Regions from separate parts of the Mesorhizobium sp. B2-3-11 genome, predicted to be linked through region 1. Evidence: predicted binding sites of a transcription regulator. Region 1 holds the regulator's gene; the other holds the start of a gene.
What was found. Region 1 encodes PhoB, which activates phosphate uptake and scavenging genes when phosphate is short. Its sites were predicted from a motif close to TGTCATNNANCTGTCAT; they were not measured.
Positions count from the first base shown of each region.

Region 2: phnF (phosphonate metabolism transcriptional regulator PhnF) is a predicted target of PhoB. The motif match lies at 2,504-2,520, and genes of this name have one in related genera.

Region 1 covers NZ_VFVS01000004.1:89,274-96,990, reverse strand. The annotation lists gene FJ960_RS07730 (PAS domain-containing protein) at 1-123, shown strand, start outside; gene pstS (phosphate ABC transporter substrate-binding protein PstS) at 656-1,711, shown strand; gene pstC (phosphate ABC transporter permease subunit PstC) at 1,778-2,761, shown strand; gene pstA (phosphate ABC transporter permease PstA) at 2,765-3,616, shown strand; gene pstB (phosphate ABC transporter ATP-binding protein PstB) at 3,613-4,416, shown strand; gene phoU (phosphate signaling complex protein PhoU) at 4,442-5,149, shown strand; gene phoB (phosphate regulon transcriptional regulator PhoB) at 5,169-5,858, shown strand; gene FJ960_RS07695 (ROK family protein) at 5,861-7,108, opposite strand; gene xylF (D-xylose ABC transporter substrate-binding protein) at 7,380-7,717, shown strand, end outside.
Region 2 covers NZ_VFVS01000002.1:179,154-186,870, forward strand. The annotation lists gene FJ960_RS04285 (ABC transporter permease) at 1-637, shown strand, start outside; gene FJ960_RS04290 (zinc-binding alcohol dehydrogenase family protein) at 715-1,731, shown strand; gene phnF (phosphonate metabolism transcriptional regulator PhnF) at 1,740-2,486, opposite strand; gene phnG (phosphonate C-P lyase system protein PhnG) at 2,595-3,056, shown strand; gene phnH (phosphonate C-P lyase system protein PhnH) at 3,056-3,667, shown strand; gene FJ960_RS04310 (carbon-phosphorus lyase complex subunit PhnI) at 3,670-4,782, shown strand; gene FJ960_RS04315 (alpha-D-ribose 1-methylphosphonate 5-phosphate C-P-lyase PhnJ) at 4,779-5,690, shown strand; gene phnK (phosphonate C-P lyase system protein PhnK) at 5,687-6,463, shown strand; gene phnL (phosphonate C-P lyase system protein PhnL) at 6,513-7,220, shown strand; gene FJ960_RS04330 (DapH/DapD/GlmU-related protein) at 7,217-7,717, shown strand, end outside.

The DNA.
Region 1 (7,717 bases):
GAACGCTGCCTGGAGGCGGGCATGGACGACTATCTGCCCAAGCCGATCAGCCCCAAGGCCCTGCTCGAGAAGGTCGAGCGTTGGGTCGGCGCCGGCCGTCAGGTCCATCGCAACGCGGGATAGCGCCCGCGTCGCTGGATTTTGGATCCGGTGAGGCAAATCGAGGGAATCAGCTGGGGATTTGCCGCTACTTCCGCGTGCAGTGACTATGGTGCGATCGCGCCATATCAAAGACGGTGTCCAGCCGGAACAATAGCAAAATCGAATTCCGCTCTTCTCAGTTACGGGCGGGAGCAGCGACCGCCTGCAAGAAACAGTGTCACTCTACCCCAACGGACCTGTTTTTGGCGATGGCCCAGCCATGACACGCTCTGGCTGCGAGCAACGCGCTCCCGTCCGGATTTTCTTCACTTGGGAAAGCCCCGTCGAATTCCGGGTGCTTCCAGCCGTCGAACGGCTCAAGCCCCTGATTCCGGCGGTAAACTCGGATCGCGCCGCGAAGCGCCCGACACCGGTGCTTTTCCCGGTGCCGGCGACGCGTTACCGGGCTGACATGAAACTGTCATGCGACTGTTATAATCCAAGGCTATTGGCCTCAGCGGGCGCCGGAAAGAAGTGGCGCCGAGAGACCATCTTCCGAACAGGAGCAGGCCACATGAGACACTTCATCCGCTCGGCGGCCGTTGCGATTGCAATGGCTGCGGCGTCCACCCTCACCCTTTCCGCAGCAATGGCAGCTGATCTTTCCGGCGCCGGCTCGACCTTCATCTATCCGGTGTTCGCCAAATGGGCCGACACCTACAAGAAGGACACCGGCATCGGCCTCAACTACCAGTCGATCGGCTCCGGCGGCGGCATCAAGCAGGTCATCGCCAAGACCGTGACCTTCGGCGCCACCGACAAGCCGATGTCCGACGCAGACCTCGAAAAGAACGGCCTCGTGCAGTTCCCGATGGTGATGGGCGGTATCGTGCCGATCGTCAACCTCACGGGCATCAAGCCGGGCGAACTCGTCCTCGACGGCAAGACGCTGGCCCAGATCTATCTCGGCGCCATCACCACCTGGGACGACGCCGCGATCAAGGCGCTGAACCCCTCGCTCACCCTGCCGTCGACCGCGATCGCGGTCGTGCATCGCTCGGACGGTTCGGGCACGACCTTCAACTTCACCGACTACCTGGTGAAACTGTCGCCCGACTGGAAGGACAAGGTTGGTTCGGACACGGCCGTCGAATGGCCAACCGGCGTCGGCGCCAAGGGCAGCGAAGGCGTTGCCAACACCGTCAAGCAGACCGACGGCGGCATCGGCTACGTCGAATATGCCTATGCCAAGCAGAACAAGCTGTCCTACTCCAAGATGGTGAATGCAGCCGGCAAGGTCGTCGAGCCGTCGCTCGAATCCTTCGGCGCCGCCGCTTCGAATGCCGACTTCAAGGGCGCGAAGAACTTCAACGTCATCATCACCAACGAGCCCGGCGACGCCACCTGGCCGATCGCCGCCTCGACCTGGGTGCTGATCCACAAGGCTCCGGACGATGCCGCTGCCACCGGTGAAGCGCTGAAGTTCTTTGCCTGGGCCTACAAGGACGGCAAGGAAACCGCCAAGGCGCTCGACTACGTGTCGATCCCCGACAGCGTCGTCGACCTCATCAAGGCTTCGTGGAAGGCCGACATCAAGGCCGACGGCAAGCCCGTCTACGCCGGCGAGTAATATCTTTCTGGAGGAGCGCCGCCCCGCGGCGCTCCTTTTCAATCAACACAAAGAGCCGAGCTTGACATGAGCGCTGCCCAGGAAGCCTTGCCAGCCATTCGAGGTTCACGCGACGCCACCGTCAGACGGTTCGCGTTGACCGATTCAATCTTCCATGGGCTGACCCGCGCCGCAGCCATTCTCGTGCTGGTGCTGCTCGGCGGCGTTGCCATCTCCTTGTTCGCCGGTTCCTGGCAGGCACTGTCGACCTTCGGCTTCTCCTTTCTGACCACCGAGAGCTGGAATCCCGTCACCGAGAAATTCGGCGCCCTGGCGCCGATCTATGGCACCATCATCACTTCGGCCATCGCTATCCTGATCGCCGTGCCGCTCGGCATCGGCATCGCCATTTTTCTCACCGAGCTCTGCCCGCGTCCGCTTCGGCGCCCGATCGGCATGGCGGTGGAACTGCTGGCCGGCATTCCTTCGATCATCTACGGCATCTGGGGCCTGTTCGTGCTGGCACCGTTCCTGCAGACGACAGTGCAACCTTTCATCATCAGCGTGTTCCATGGCATTCCCGGCCTTAACAGCCTGTTCGCCGGACCCCCTTATGGCATTGGCCTGCTGACCTCGGCGATGATCCTGGCCATCATGATCCTGCCTTTCATCACCTCGATCACCAAGGATGTGTTCGACACGGTGCCGCCGGTGCTGAAGGAGTCCGCCTACGGCATTGGCTGCACGACCTGGGAGGTAACACGCCGGGTCGTCGTCCCCTACACCCGCATCGGCATCATGGGCGGCGTCATGCTTGCTCTCGGCCGTGCGCTCGGTGAAACCATGGCGGTCACCTTCGTCATCGGCAACGCCCACCGGATCAGCGCCTCGCTGTTCGCGCCGGCAACGACGATCTCGGCAACCATCGCCAACGAATTCACCGAAGCCGTCGGCGATCTCTACACCTCCTCGCTGGTGGCGCTCGGCCTGATCCTGTTCGTCATCACCTTCCTCATCCTTGCCATCGCCCGGTACATGCTGATGCGCATCGATGCCCGTACCGGAGTCTGACCGATGTCGACAGCCGCATCGCTTCACCAGAGCCGCAAGCGCAAGAACGGCGTGATGATGACGCTCTGCGTCATCGCCGCCGGCATCGGCCTTGCCTGGCTGGCGCTGATCCTCGGCGCGCTGCTCTATAAGGGTCTGTCGGGCGTTTCGCTCTCGGTGTTCACGGAAATGACCCCGCCGCCCGGTGATGCCGGTGGCCTGCTCAACGCCATCTACGGCAGCATCGTGATGACCATCATCGGCATCGTCGTCGGCACGCCGATCGGCGTGCTGGCCGGCACCTACATGGCCGAATACGGCCGCTTTTCGAAACTCACCACCGTGGTACGCTTTATCAACGACATCCTGCTGTCGGCGCCATCGATCATCATTGGTCTGTTCGTCTACGAATTGATGGTGCGGCCGATGGGGCATTTCTCCGCCATCGCCGGCGCCGTCGCGCTGGCCATCCTGGTCATCCCCGTCGTGGTGCGCACCACCGAGGACATGCTCAACCTTGTGCCGAACGCCTTGCGCGAGGCCGGCACGGCGATTGGCGCGCCACGCTGGGTGGTGATCCGTTCGGTGGCCTACCGCGCGGCGATGTCCGGCATCGTCACCGGCATATTGCTGGCCATCGCCCGCATTTCCGGCGAGACGGCGCCGCTTCTTTTCACGGCGCTGAACAACCAGTTCTGGTCGAGCAACCTCAACGCGCCGATGGCCAGCCTGCCGGTCACCATTTTCCAGTTCGCTCTCAGCCCCTACGAGGAATGGCAGCAACTGGCCTGGACCGGCGCACTCATAATCACATTGACGGTTCTCGCGCTCAGCATCTTCGCGCGCAGCCTGACCGGACGCAGAGAGGACAAATGAGCCAGATGTTGTCTCCAGACATGACGATTGCCACCGAGGCGGCCGCCAAGGCGAAGATCGAGGTCAAGAACCTCAATTTCTACTACGGCCAGTCGAAGGCGCTGAAAGACATCACGCTGTCGCTGCCCGAGCGCAGCGTGACGGCCTTCATTGGACCGTCGGGTTGCGGAAAGTCGACGCTGCTGCGCGTCTTCAACCGCATCTACGAACTCTACCCCAAGCAGACCGCCGAGGGTCAGGTGCTGCTCGACGGCCAGAACGTTCTCGACCGCTCGCAGGATCTCAACCTATTGCGCACCAAGATCGGCATGGTGTTCCAGAAGCCGACGCCGTTCCCGATGTCGATCTATGAGAACATCGCCTTCGGCGTCAGGCTCTATGAGAAGATCGGCAAGGCAGAGATGGACGGCCGTGTCGAGCAGGCGCTGAAGCGCGCCGCGCTGTGGAACGAGGTCAAGGACAAGCTCAATGCCAGCGGACTCAGCCTGTCGGGCGGCCAGCAGCAGCGGCTTTGCATCGCCCGCACCGTGGCGGTGAAGCCGGAGGTCATCCTGCTCGACGAGCCGGCCTCGGCGCTCGACCCATTGTCGACCGCCAAGATCGAGGAATTGATCGACGAGTTGCAGGCCGACTACACGATCGTCATCGTCACCCACAACATGCAGCAGGCCGCGCGGGTCTCGAAGCAGACGGCTTTCATGTATCTGGGCGAGCTGGTCGAATTCGACAAGACCGAGAAGATCTTCACGTCGCCTCGCGAGAAGCGCACGCAGGACTACATCACCGGCCGCTTCGGCTGATCTCACGCATACGAGGACCAGGATCATGGCCGAACACACAGTCGCAGCCTTCGACGAGGATCTCGGACAGATCAGCAAGCTGATCAGCGACATGGGCGATCTTGCCGGCACGATGGTCGGCGGCGCCACCAAGGCGCTGCTGAATTCCGACAATGCGCTGGCACAGCGCGTCGTCTCCGATGACGCCATCATGGACGCGCGCCAGCGCGAACTCGACGATCGCGCCATCACCCTGATCGCCAAGCGCCAGCCGATGGCCGACGATCTGCGTCATGTCGTCGGCTCCATCCGCATGGCGGGCGATCTCGAACGCATCGGCGACCTTGCCAAGAACATTGCAAAGCGCGTCGGCTCCGTCGGCCTTACCGCCACCCCGCGCGATCTGTCGCACTCGATAGATTCCATGGCGCAGCTGGTGCTGATCCAGGTGCAGGGGGTAGTCGAGGAATACGCGGCAGGCGATGCCGCCGCCCTCGCCAAGCTCAGGAATGACGACGAACGCATCGACATCAAATACACTTCGGTGTTCCGCGAACTCCTGACCTACATGATGGAGGATCCCCGCAACATCACGGCTTGCACGCATCTTTTGTTCTGCGCCAAAAATCTCGAACGCATCGGCGACCACGTGACCAACATTGCCGAGAATGCATATTATGTGCTGACCGGTACCCAACTGCCCGCCAACCGTCCGAAGCAGGACGAGACGGCGATGTCGGTGCCGGCGGCTTGACGGCAGGGATGATCGATCGATGATCGCGCCACGCATCATGGTGGTGGAGGACGAGGAGCCGCTCGGTGTGCTCCTCCGCTACAATCTCGAATCCGAGGGTTACCAGGTCGAGGTGGTGACACGCGGCGACGAAGCCGAGATACGCCTCCAGGAAAACGTGCCCGACCTCCTGGTGCTCGACTGGATGGTGCCGGCGGTTTCCGGCATCGAACTCTGTCGGCGCCTGCGAATGCGGCCCGAGACCGAGAGGCTGCCGATCATCATGTTGACGGCGCGCGGCGAGGAGAGCGACCGCGTGCGCGGCCTCTCGACCGGTGCCGACGACTATCTGGTCAAGCCGTTCTCGACACCGGAATTCATGGCCCGGGTCAAGGCGCTGCTGCGCCGCGCCAAGCCGGAAGTGCTGTCCAGCGTGCTCAAGGTCGGCGACATCGTGCTCGACCGGGAATCGCACCGGGTCTATCGCAAGAAGAGCGAGATCCGGCTCGGACCGACCGAGTTCCGGCTGCTCGAATTCATGATGCGTCATCCCGGCCGCGTGTTCTCGCGCAGCCAGCTGCTCGACAATGTCTGGGGCGAGACGATCTATATCGATGAACGCACCGTGGACGTGCATGTCGGCCGGCTGCGCAAGGCGGTCAACAACGGCCGTATGCCGGACGTGATCCGCACCATTCGCGGCGCCGGCTACGCGATCCGCGAAGACTGAAATCAGGCTACATTCTTGCCCGGAACGCCGGGCCTCGCCAGCACGCCCGGCGCGAAAATCTCCTGGTCCACGAAGGTCAATGCGCGCATAGCGCAACCTTCGCGGATGAGCGGCAGCTCGTTCGGCTCGGTGTCGAAGGAAATCGATTCCGAATGCTGGCCGCCGGCGGTCTGGCCGATGGCCTCGCGCAAGGCCGGCTCGATCAGGTCGAAGGCGGCGGCGCTGACGCCGACCATGGCGACGGGTGCGGGATCGATCAGCGCGAACAGGCTGCCCAGCCCATAGCCCAGCGCCTCGCCGGCCTTGCGATAGGCTTCGCGCTCCGGTCCGTCTTTCTCCCTTGCCGTCGCGGCGAGTGTCCGCATCTGCGCATCGCTGACATCTGCGACCGGTTCGGCGTCCTCGCCAAGCTGCCTGGCGTTGCGCCAGATGGCGTAGTTGCCGGCATAGGCCTCGACGCAGCCGCGCCGTCCGCAGCGGCAGAGCGCGCCTCCCGGGCGATGGATCATGTGGCCGAACTCGCCTCCCGATGAATGCGTGCCGGTGAACAGCTCGCCCTTCAGCACCAGGCCCATGCCGATGCCGTGCGAGAGCAGGATGGCGATGAAGTCGTCGCGGTAGCGTTCGGGGTCGCGCCAGCGCAGCGCCACCGCCATCATGTTGCAGTCGTTCTCCATGGTGGCGGGGATGCCGAACTCGGCTTCAAGTATGTCGGCGAAGGGAATGTTCGTCTGCGGCGTGATCGGCGACCACAGCATCGCACGCGCCTCGCTGTCGGTGATGCCCTGGATCGCCAGCGCGATGCGGGCAATACTGCGGACGTCGAGATCGGGGTCCTCGAGGCGCCGCCGCACTATTGCCGTGCATTCGCCGATCAGCGCCTCGCGCGACATGGTCAGCGTGTCCAGCCGTCGCTGTTCCTCGGCGACCACCTGGCCGGAATAATCGATGACGGCGACGGACAGGAAATTCAGCGACAGCACCACGGTCATCACAGCCGCGGCCTCGGGGTTGAGGCCAAGGCCAACCTGCGGCCGGCCGCGTTTCAGTGAACCGGCTTCGTTCGGCTTGCCTTCGGTCAGGATACCCTCGTCGATCAGGTCGGCTGATATCGCCGATATGGTCGAGTGGCTGAGGCCGGTGGTGGCGGCGATCTCGGTGCGCGAGGGCTGACCACCCTGACGCACGGCTGCAATCACCATGGCGCGGTTGCGCCGGCGCAGATCGTCGTGGCGGATTCCGACCGACATGCTTCCCACATCCTCCCCGTCGCCGCGGTTCTTGACACCCCCTCGAACCTCTCCGGCAATGGGCCGAATACTGGCAGATGCGGCAGGAGCTGTCATTTATTTATTGCGGGACTCGAAAAAAGGCTCCCGGCACCTCAAAATCCATCAGAATCGATGTTGACAGTGTTCCGACGATGGATCAGTATTTTTTCGAGGCTCGAAAAAATAGGGCCTTTGTGCCGGCCTTCGGGCCAGTTTGGTCGCGCCATACGCGGCGCAGGGAGGATATACCATGAAGAGATTCACAGTCGCCATCCTGGCGGGTGTCGCCATGTCGCTGACGCTGGCGTCGGTGGCGCAGGCGAAGGACAAGGTCATCGGCGTTTCGTGGTCGAATTTCCAGGAAGAGCGCTGGAAGACCGACGAGGCCGCCATGAAGAAAGCGATCGAGGCCGCGGGCGACAAGTACATTTCCGCCGATGCGCAGTCCAATCCCGGCAAGCAGCTGACCGATGTCGAAAGCCTGATTTCCCAGGGCGCCAATTCGCTGATCATCCTGGCGCAGGATGCTTCGGCCATCGGCCCAGCGGTGCAGAAGGCGCTCGACGAGGGCATTCCGGTCGTCGGCTA
Region 2 (7,717 bases), on a different contig from region 1:
CATCGGCCTCTTCCATGGTTTTGGCATCGTCAAGATGGGCCTGCCGCCCTTCATCATCACGCTGGCGACCCTGACGTCGCTGCGCGGCATTGGCCTCTTGATGACCAACGGCAATTCGATTTCGATCAACAATGATGCTTTCCAGGAATTCTCGCGCAACTCCTTCCTCGGCGTTCCCAATCTGTTCTGGATGGTCCTGCTGGTCGGCATACCCGCCTATGTCTTCCTGCATCACAGCCGCTGGGGCCGGTACCTGTTCTCGGTCGGGTCGAACGCCGAGGCCTCGCGCCTGTCCGGCGTCAACGTCCAGCGCACCATCTTCATGGCCTACACGCTGTCGGGTCTCTGCGCGGCCTTCGTCGGCGTGCTCTTGGCTTCGCGCATCGGCATCGGCAATCCGACGCAGGCCGAAGGCTGGGAATTACAGGCGATCGCCTCGTCGGTGATCGGCGGCACCTCCCTGTTCGGCGCGGTCGGCTCGGTGCACGGGCCGCTGCTCGGCGCCTTCATTCTCGCCACCATCAACAACGGCGCCAACCTGCTCAACGTCAACGCCTTCTGGCAGCGTGTCATCACCGGCGTGCTGATCATCGTCATTGTCTATTTCGACGGCCTGCGCCGCCGCGGCGGCAAGTAGTCAACGAGCCGAAAAACGATCTCCGGCCCGGTATCAAAACGGGCCGGCGTTTTCGTAAACCCAAAATGGACTGAAACATGAAAGCCGTCGTCTGCCGCTCGCCCGGCGAACTCATTCTGGAAGACCGTCCGGCTCCCGGCTCGCCGCCTCCCGGCTGGGCGCTGGTGGCGGTCAGCCATGTCGGCATCTGCGGCACCGACTACCATATCTTCGAGGGCAAGCACCCGTTCCTCGCCTACCCCCGCATCATGGGCCATGAGGTGTCTGGCACCGTCGTCGAAGTCGGCGAAGGAGTCGGGCTTGCGGTCGGCGAACCGGTCATCATCAACCCGTATCTCTCCTGCGGCAAATGCATCGCCTGCCGGCATGGCAAACCAAATTGCTGTGTCAGGATCGAAGTGCTCGGCGTGCATCGCGACGGCGCCATGTGCGAACAGATCCTGGTGCCGGCTGAGAATCTCTATCCCACAAATGGTCTGTCGCTCGCCGACGCCGCCGCCGTCGAATTCCTGGCCATCGGCGCGCATGCCGTGCGCCGCGCGCGTTCCGAGCCCGGTGCACGCACGCTGGTCATCGGCGCCGGCCCGATCGGGCTTGGCACCGCCATCTTCGCACGCATTGCCGGGCTCGAGGTGACACTTCTCGACATGAGCTCCGAAAGACTGGTCTTCGCGGCGAGTGAGCTCGGCTTTTCGATTCTCGACGGCTCGCAAACACCCGTGTCCGATCTGGTGCGTGATGCGACCGGCGGCGAAGGCTTCGACGTGGTCTTCGACGCCACCGGCAACACGCGATCGGTGCAATCGGCCTTCGTCCATGTCGCGCATGGCGGAGCGCTGGTGCTGGTCAGTGTCGTCAAGGACGACATCGTCTTTTCCGATCCTGAATTCCACAAGCGCGAAATGACATTGGTCGGCAGCCGCAATGCGTTGCGCGCCGACTTCGATCATGTCGCCGCCTCGATCCGCAATGGTGCTGTGCCGCTGGCCAAGCTCGTCACCCACCGCACCACGCTGGCCGATACGCCAGGGGATCTCGCACGCTGGGCACACGAGAAGTCGGGCCTGATAAAGGCCGTGATCGAGATCGGATAGCCGGGGCGTTATAGCGCCGAGAGCTTCAGCTCCACTCGCTCGGCCGGAAAACGCGATTCGGAAAACTGGATTGGCTGGCCGTCGGGCGTGACGTTGACCGCCACTGTCACCAGCACGATGGCGCCCGGCTGCAGATCGAGATCGGCGAGATCGGCGGCGTCCGCATGGCGCGCCGACAGCGAGGTCGATTGCCTGAGATAGTCGTCGATACCGAAACGAGCGAGCGACGCGGTGATCGAACCGGTTTGCGCCATCGCCTTGTCGATGCCGGCAAAGCGCTTCGCCTCGAACCATGCGGCAGCGCGCGACACCGGCCGTCCGTCGGCCTCGCCGCGCGTTTCCAGCCGGATTACCTCGGCACCCCGGGCAAGGCCAAGCCCCTCGGCAACGCGCTGGCTGGCAGGCTCGACCGAGAAAGCAAGCAGCACGATGTGCCGTTCCGAGGTCTGCCCCTGCAGCCCCGCAGAGAAGCGCGTGCGCGCGCCGATCGGATAGGACAGCCGCTTGCGCGACAAGACGAACGTGCCGCGCCCCTGTTCGGCCCGCAATACGCCCTCCTGTACGAGGGCCGATATGGCGCTACGCACGGTGTGACGATTGACGCCGTAGCGCTCCGCCAGCGCGACCTCGGGCGGCAGTGCGGCATTTTCGGCGAAATCGCCAATGGCAATCGCTTGCAAGATCCTGTCGGCGATCTGGCGCCAAAGTGAGACGCCGCTGCGCCGCTCGATGGTATCGGCCGCTTGCCCGGTCATGTTTTTGCCTCCCGGCCTGTCACGCACCCGTCATGGACTCGCGCTAGGTAATATGTATAATTTGTATAGTTGTCTATATCAATAGACAAATTTAGAGGAAAGTTGGCGATGCGAGGACAGGAAGCCCGCGACCAGGCCGAGCGCAAGGCCGCCATGGCCACCTTGGCGCAATCGAGCGGCGACGACATCGTGCGGCTCTGGAACGAGTCCGGCCTGCCTTCGCAAGCCGAGCTTCTGCGCGGTCCCGAGACGGGCCTGGTCACGCTGCGTGGCCGCATCGGCGGCGGAGGCGCGCCCTTCAATGTCGGCGAGGCGACCGTCACTCGTGCCACTGTCCGGCTGCCATCCGGGCAGGTCGGCCATTGCTACACGCTTGGCCGCGACAAGCAGAAGGCGAAGCTGGCAGCCATCGCCGACGCGCTCTGGCAGGACCCTGCCCGCCGCACCGAGGTCGAGACCAGGCTCATTGCGCCCTTGCGCTCGGCTCTGACCGCTGCCCACGAAAAACGCCGCGCCGAGACGGCGGCAACGAAGGTGGATTTCTTCACCATGGTTCGCGGAGAAGATTGATGGATATCGCTGCGCAATCGATCGAGGGCGGTTTCGCCGATCCGGTCTTCAACGCCCAGACGGTGTTCCGGGCCGTCATGGATGCCATGGCGCGGCCGGGCAGCTTTCAGCCCCTATCGGCACTGGCCCGCCCACCGGCTCCGCTCTCGGCCACATCGGGCGCCGTAGCACTGGCGCTGTGCGACAACGACACGCCGCTCTGGCTCGACCCGGCCCTCCATGCGTCCCCCGCGATCAGGTCCTGGCTTGGCTTCCACACCGGTGCGCCGCTGGCCAATACATCGGCCGATGCGCATTTCGCGTTTATTGCCACACCGGCCGAGATGATGGCGCTCGACGGTTTTTCGCAGGGCACGCAGGATTATCCCGACCGCTCGACGACGCTGATCCTGCAGGTCGGCGACCTCGCTTCAGGGTCCCCGCTGTTGCTCGAAGGCCCCGGCATCGAAACCAGCGCCGCGATCGCGCCGGCGCAGATGCCGCGTCACTTCGTCGAGCAGTGGAAGCAAAACAACAAGCGCTTTCCGCGCGGCGTCGACATCATCCTCGCCACATCGGACGGCATAGCCTGCCTGCCGCGCACGACGCGCATCAAGACGATGGAGGCTTGAAGATGTATGTCGCGGTAAAAGGCGGCGAAGCCGCAATTGCCAACGCTCACAGCCTGCTTGCCGACCGCCGGCGTGGCGACCGCTCGGTGCCGGCGCTGCGCCTCGACCAGATCGTCGAACAGCTGGCGCTCGGCGTCGACCGGGTGATGAGCGAAGGTTCGCTCTATGACCGTGAATTGGCGGCACTCGCTATCGTCCAGGCGCGGGGCGACATGATCGAGGCGATCTTCCTGGTGCGCGCCTACCGCACCACGCTGCCGCGCTTCGGCTATTCCAGACCGATCGACACCGGCACAATGCTGGTCGAGCGGCGTGTGTCGGCGACCTACAAGGACCTGCCCGGCGGCCAGTTGCTTGGTCCGACCTTCGACTACACGCACCGCCTGCTCGACCCTGAGCTCGCCGCCGGTGCCGATGTCGCCGAGCCCTTGCGGCGCGAGACGGAAGCCCAGGCGATGCCGCGTGTCTCGGCGATCCTTGCCCGCGAAGGCCTGATCGAGCCCGATGGCGACATGCCTGGGGATCATGTCCCCGGCGACATCACCCGCGAGCCGCTGGAATTCCCGATGGCGCGCGACATCCGCCTGCAGGCACTGTCGCGCGGCGACGAGGGTTTTCTGCTGGCCCTCGGCTATTCAACGCAGCGCGGCTATGCCCGCAACCATCCATTCGTCGGCGAGATCCGCATCGGCGAGGTCGAGCTGGAGCTCGACGTTCCCGAACTGCCCTTCGCGGTGCCGCTCGGCACGGTGCGCGTCACCGAATGCCAGATGGTCAACCAGTTCAAGGGCTCGGCCAAGGCGCCGCCGCAATTCACCCGTGGCTACGGTCTCGTCTTCGGCCAGAGCGAGCGCAAGGCGATGGCCATGGCGCTCTGCGACCGGGCGCTGCGCGCCTCCGAACTCGGTGAGGACGTCGTTGCCGCCGCGCAGGACGAGGAGTTCGTCATCTCGCACTCGGACAATGTCCAGGCCACCGGCTTCGTCGAGCACCTGAAGCTGCCGCACTATGTCGACTTCCAGGCCGAGCTCGACCTCGTGCGCCGCATGCGCGCCGAATATGAGGCCCGCGAAAATCCAGCAAAGGCGGGAGAAAAGAAGGAGGCTGCGGAATGACCGCGCAATCCACCGACATCGCCACCTACAACTTCGCCTATCTCGACGAGCAGACCAAGCGGATGATCCGCCGCGCGATCCTCAAGGGCATCGCCATCCCCGGCTACCAGGTGCCCTTCGCTTCGCGCGAAATGCCGATGCCTTATGGCTGGGGCACCGGCGGCGTGCAGGTTACCGCCTCGATCATCGGTCCCGACGACGTGCTGAAGGTCATCGACCAGGGTGCGGACGACACCACGAATGCCGTATCGATCCGCGCCTTCTTCAAGAAAGTAGCCAATGTCGCGGTGACCACCGATACCGCCACCGCCAGCATCATCCAGACCCGCCACCGCATTCCGGAGCATCCGCTCACCGCGGGCCAGGTGCTGGTCTACCAGGTGCCGATCCCCGAACCGCTGCGCTTCCTCGAGCCGCGCGAGACCGAAACGCGGAAAATGCATGCGCTGGAGGAATACGGCCTCATGCATGTGAAGCTCTATGAGGACATCGCCAAGCACGGCCGCATCGCCACCACCTATGCCTATCCGGTCAAGGTCGAGGGCCGCTATGTCATGGACCCATCGCCGACGCCGAAATTCGACAATCCCAAGATGCATCGCTCGCCGGCCCTGCAGCTGTTCGGCGCCGGCCGCGAAAAGCGCATCTACGCGGTGCCGCCCTTCACCGATGTGGTGAGCCTCGACTTCGAGGATCATCCGTTCGAGGTGCAGACTTTCGACCAGCCCTGCGCGCTGTGCGCGGCCGAAAATGTCTATCTCGACGAGGTCATCCTCGACGACCATGGCGGCCACATGTTCGTCTGCTCGGACACCGATTACTGCGAGAAGCGGCGTGAAGAGGGCCATCGCGGCCACCTTGCTCCCGAAACCCATCTTGCCCCAGAAAATTTGGAGCCGGCGCAATGACCGACGAACCGCTGCTGCGCGTCTCGGCGCTCTCCAAGTTCTACGGCTCGCGGGTCGGCTGCGACAACGTCACTTTCGACCTCTGGCCGGGCGAAGTCCTGGCTGTCGTCGGTGAATCCGGCTCCGGCAAGACGACGCTGCTCAACTGCCTGTCGACGCGGCTGCTGCCCTCCTCCGGCACCGCCAGCTACCGCATGCGCGACGGCCAGTTTCGCGAGCTCTACCGCATGAGCGAGGCCGAGCGCCGCTTCCTGATGCGCACCGACTGGGGCTTTGTCCACCAGAACCCGGCAGATGGCCTGCGCATGACGGTCTCGGCCGGCGCCAATGTCGGCGAGCGTCTGATGGCGGTCGGCGACCGTCACTACGGCAAGATCCGCGCCACGGCGGTCGACTGGCTGTCGCGCGTCGAGATCGAGGAAGACCGTATCGACGACGAACCCCGCGCCTTTTCCGGCGGCATGCGCCAGCGCCTGCAAATCGCCCGCAATCTCGTCACCGGGCCACGGCTGGTGTTCATGGATGAGCCGACCGGCGGCCTCGACGTTTCCGTGCAGGCGCGCCTGCTCGACCTGTTGCGCGGCCTGGTCACCGACCTTGGCCTTGCCGCGATCGTCGTCACCCACGACCTCGCCGTGGCGCGGCTTCTGTCACAGCGCATGATGGTGATGAAGGACGGCCGCGTCGTCGAAAGCGGCCTCACCGACCGCGTCCTCGACGACCCGCGCGCGCCGTACACGCAATTGCTCGTTTCCTCGATTTTGCAGGTGTGATGATGGCGCATGTACGCCCGCCGACGATTGACGATTGGAGAACCTTCTGATGCCGACGCCTCTCGTTGTCTCCGATGTCGCCAAAAGCTTCACCATGCATCTGCGCGACGGCATCAAATTGCCCGTCGTCGCGGGTGTTTCGTTCTCGATCAAGGCCGGAGAATGCACCGTGCTCGGCGGTCCGTCCGGTGCCGGCAAAAGCTCGATCCTGAAGATGCTCTACGGCAACTACGCCGTCGACGAAGGCCAGATCATCGTCACGCACGAGGATGGGTTGATCGATCTCGCCCATGCCAGCCCACGCACCGTGCTTGCCGTGCGCCGGCAAACGATCGGCTATGTCAGCCAATTCCTGCGCACCGTGCCGCGCGTCTCGGCTCTCGATGTCGTCGCCGAACCACTGGTTGAACGCGGCGAGGAGCGCGAGGCAGCCCGGGCCAAGGCACGCTCCTTGCTGGCCCAGCTCAACCTGCCGGAAAAACTCTGGATGCTGCCGCCGGCAACCTTCTCGGGCGGCGAGCAGCAGCGCGTCAACATCGCGCGCGGTTTCATCACCGAACATCCGATCCTGCTGCTCGACGAGCCGACCGCATCGCTCGACGCGACCAATCGCGACGTGGTGATCGAACTCATCGCCGCCAAGAAGGCGGCAGGCGTCGCCTTGCTCGGCATCTTCCATGACCACGAGGTGCGCGAGGCGGTGGCCGACCGCATCATCGACGTCACCGCCTTCGCTCCGGGAAAACTCGCCGCATGACCAGGAAATTGTCGGAAACGCCGCTGGTCCACCCGACAGCGGAGGTGCACAACTCGACGCTCGGCCGCTGGACCGAGATCGCCGACCGCAGCCGGGTCTCGGAAAGCGAACTCGGCGACTATTCCTACATGATGCAGGACTGCGCCGTCTGGTGCGCGACGATCGGCAAGTTCGCCAACATCGCGGCCAGCGTGCGCCTCAACGCCACCAACCACCCGACATGGCGGCCGACGCTGCACCATTTCACCTACCGTGCCTCCGACTATTGGGACGACGCCGAGCACGAGAGCGAATTCTTCGCTCAGCGCCGCGCCAAACGCGTCACCATCGGCCACGACACCTGGCTCGGCCACGGCTCGACCGTCCTGCCCGGCGTCACCGTTGGCGATGGTGCTGCGGTCGGCGCTGGCGCGGTCGTCTCGAAGGACGTCGCGCCCTACACCATCGTCGCCGGCGTGCCGGCCAAACCGATCCGCGAGCGCTTCGACCGCCGCACC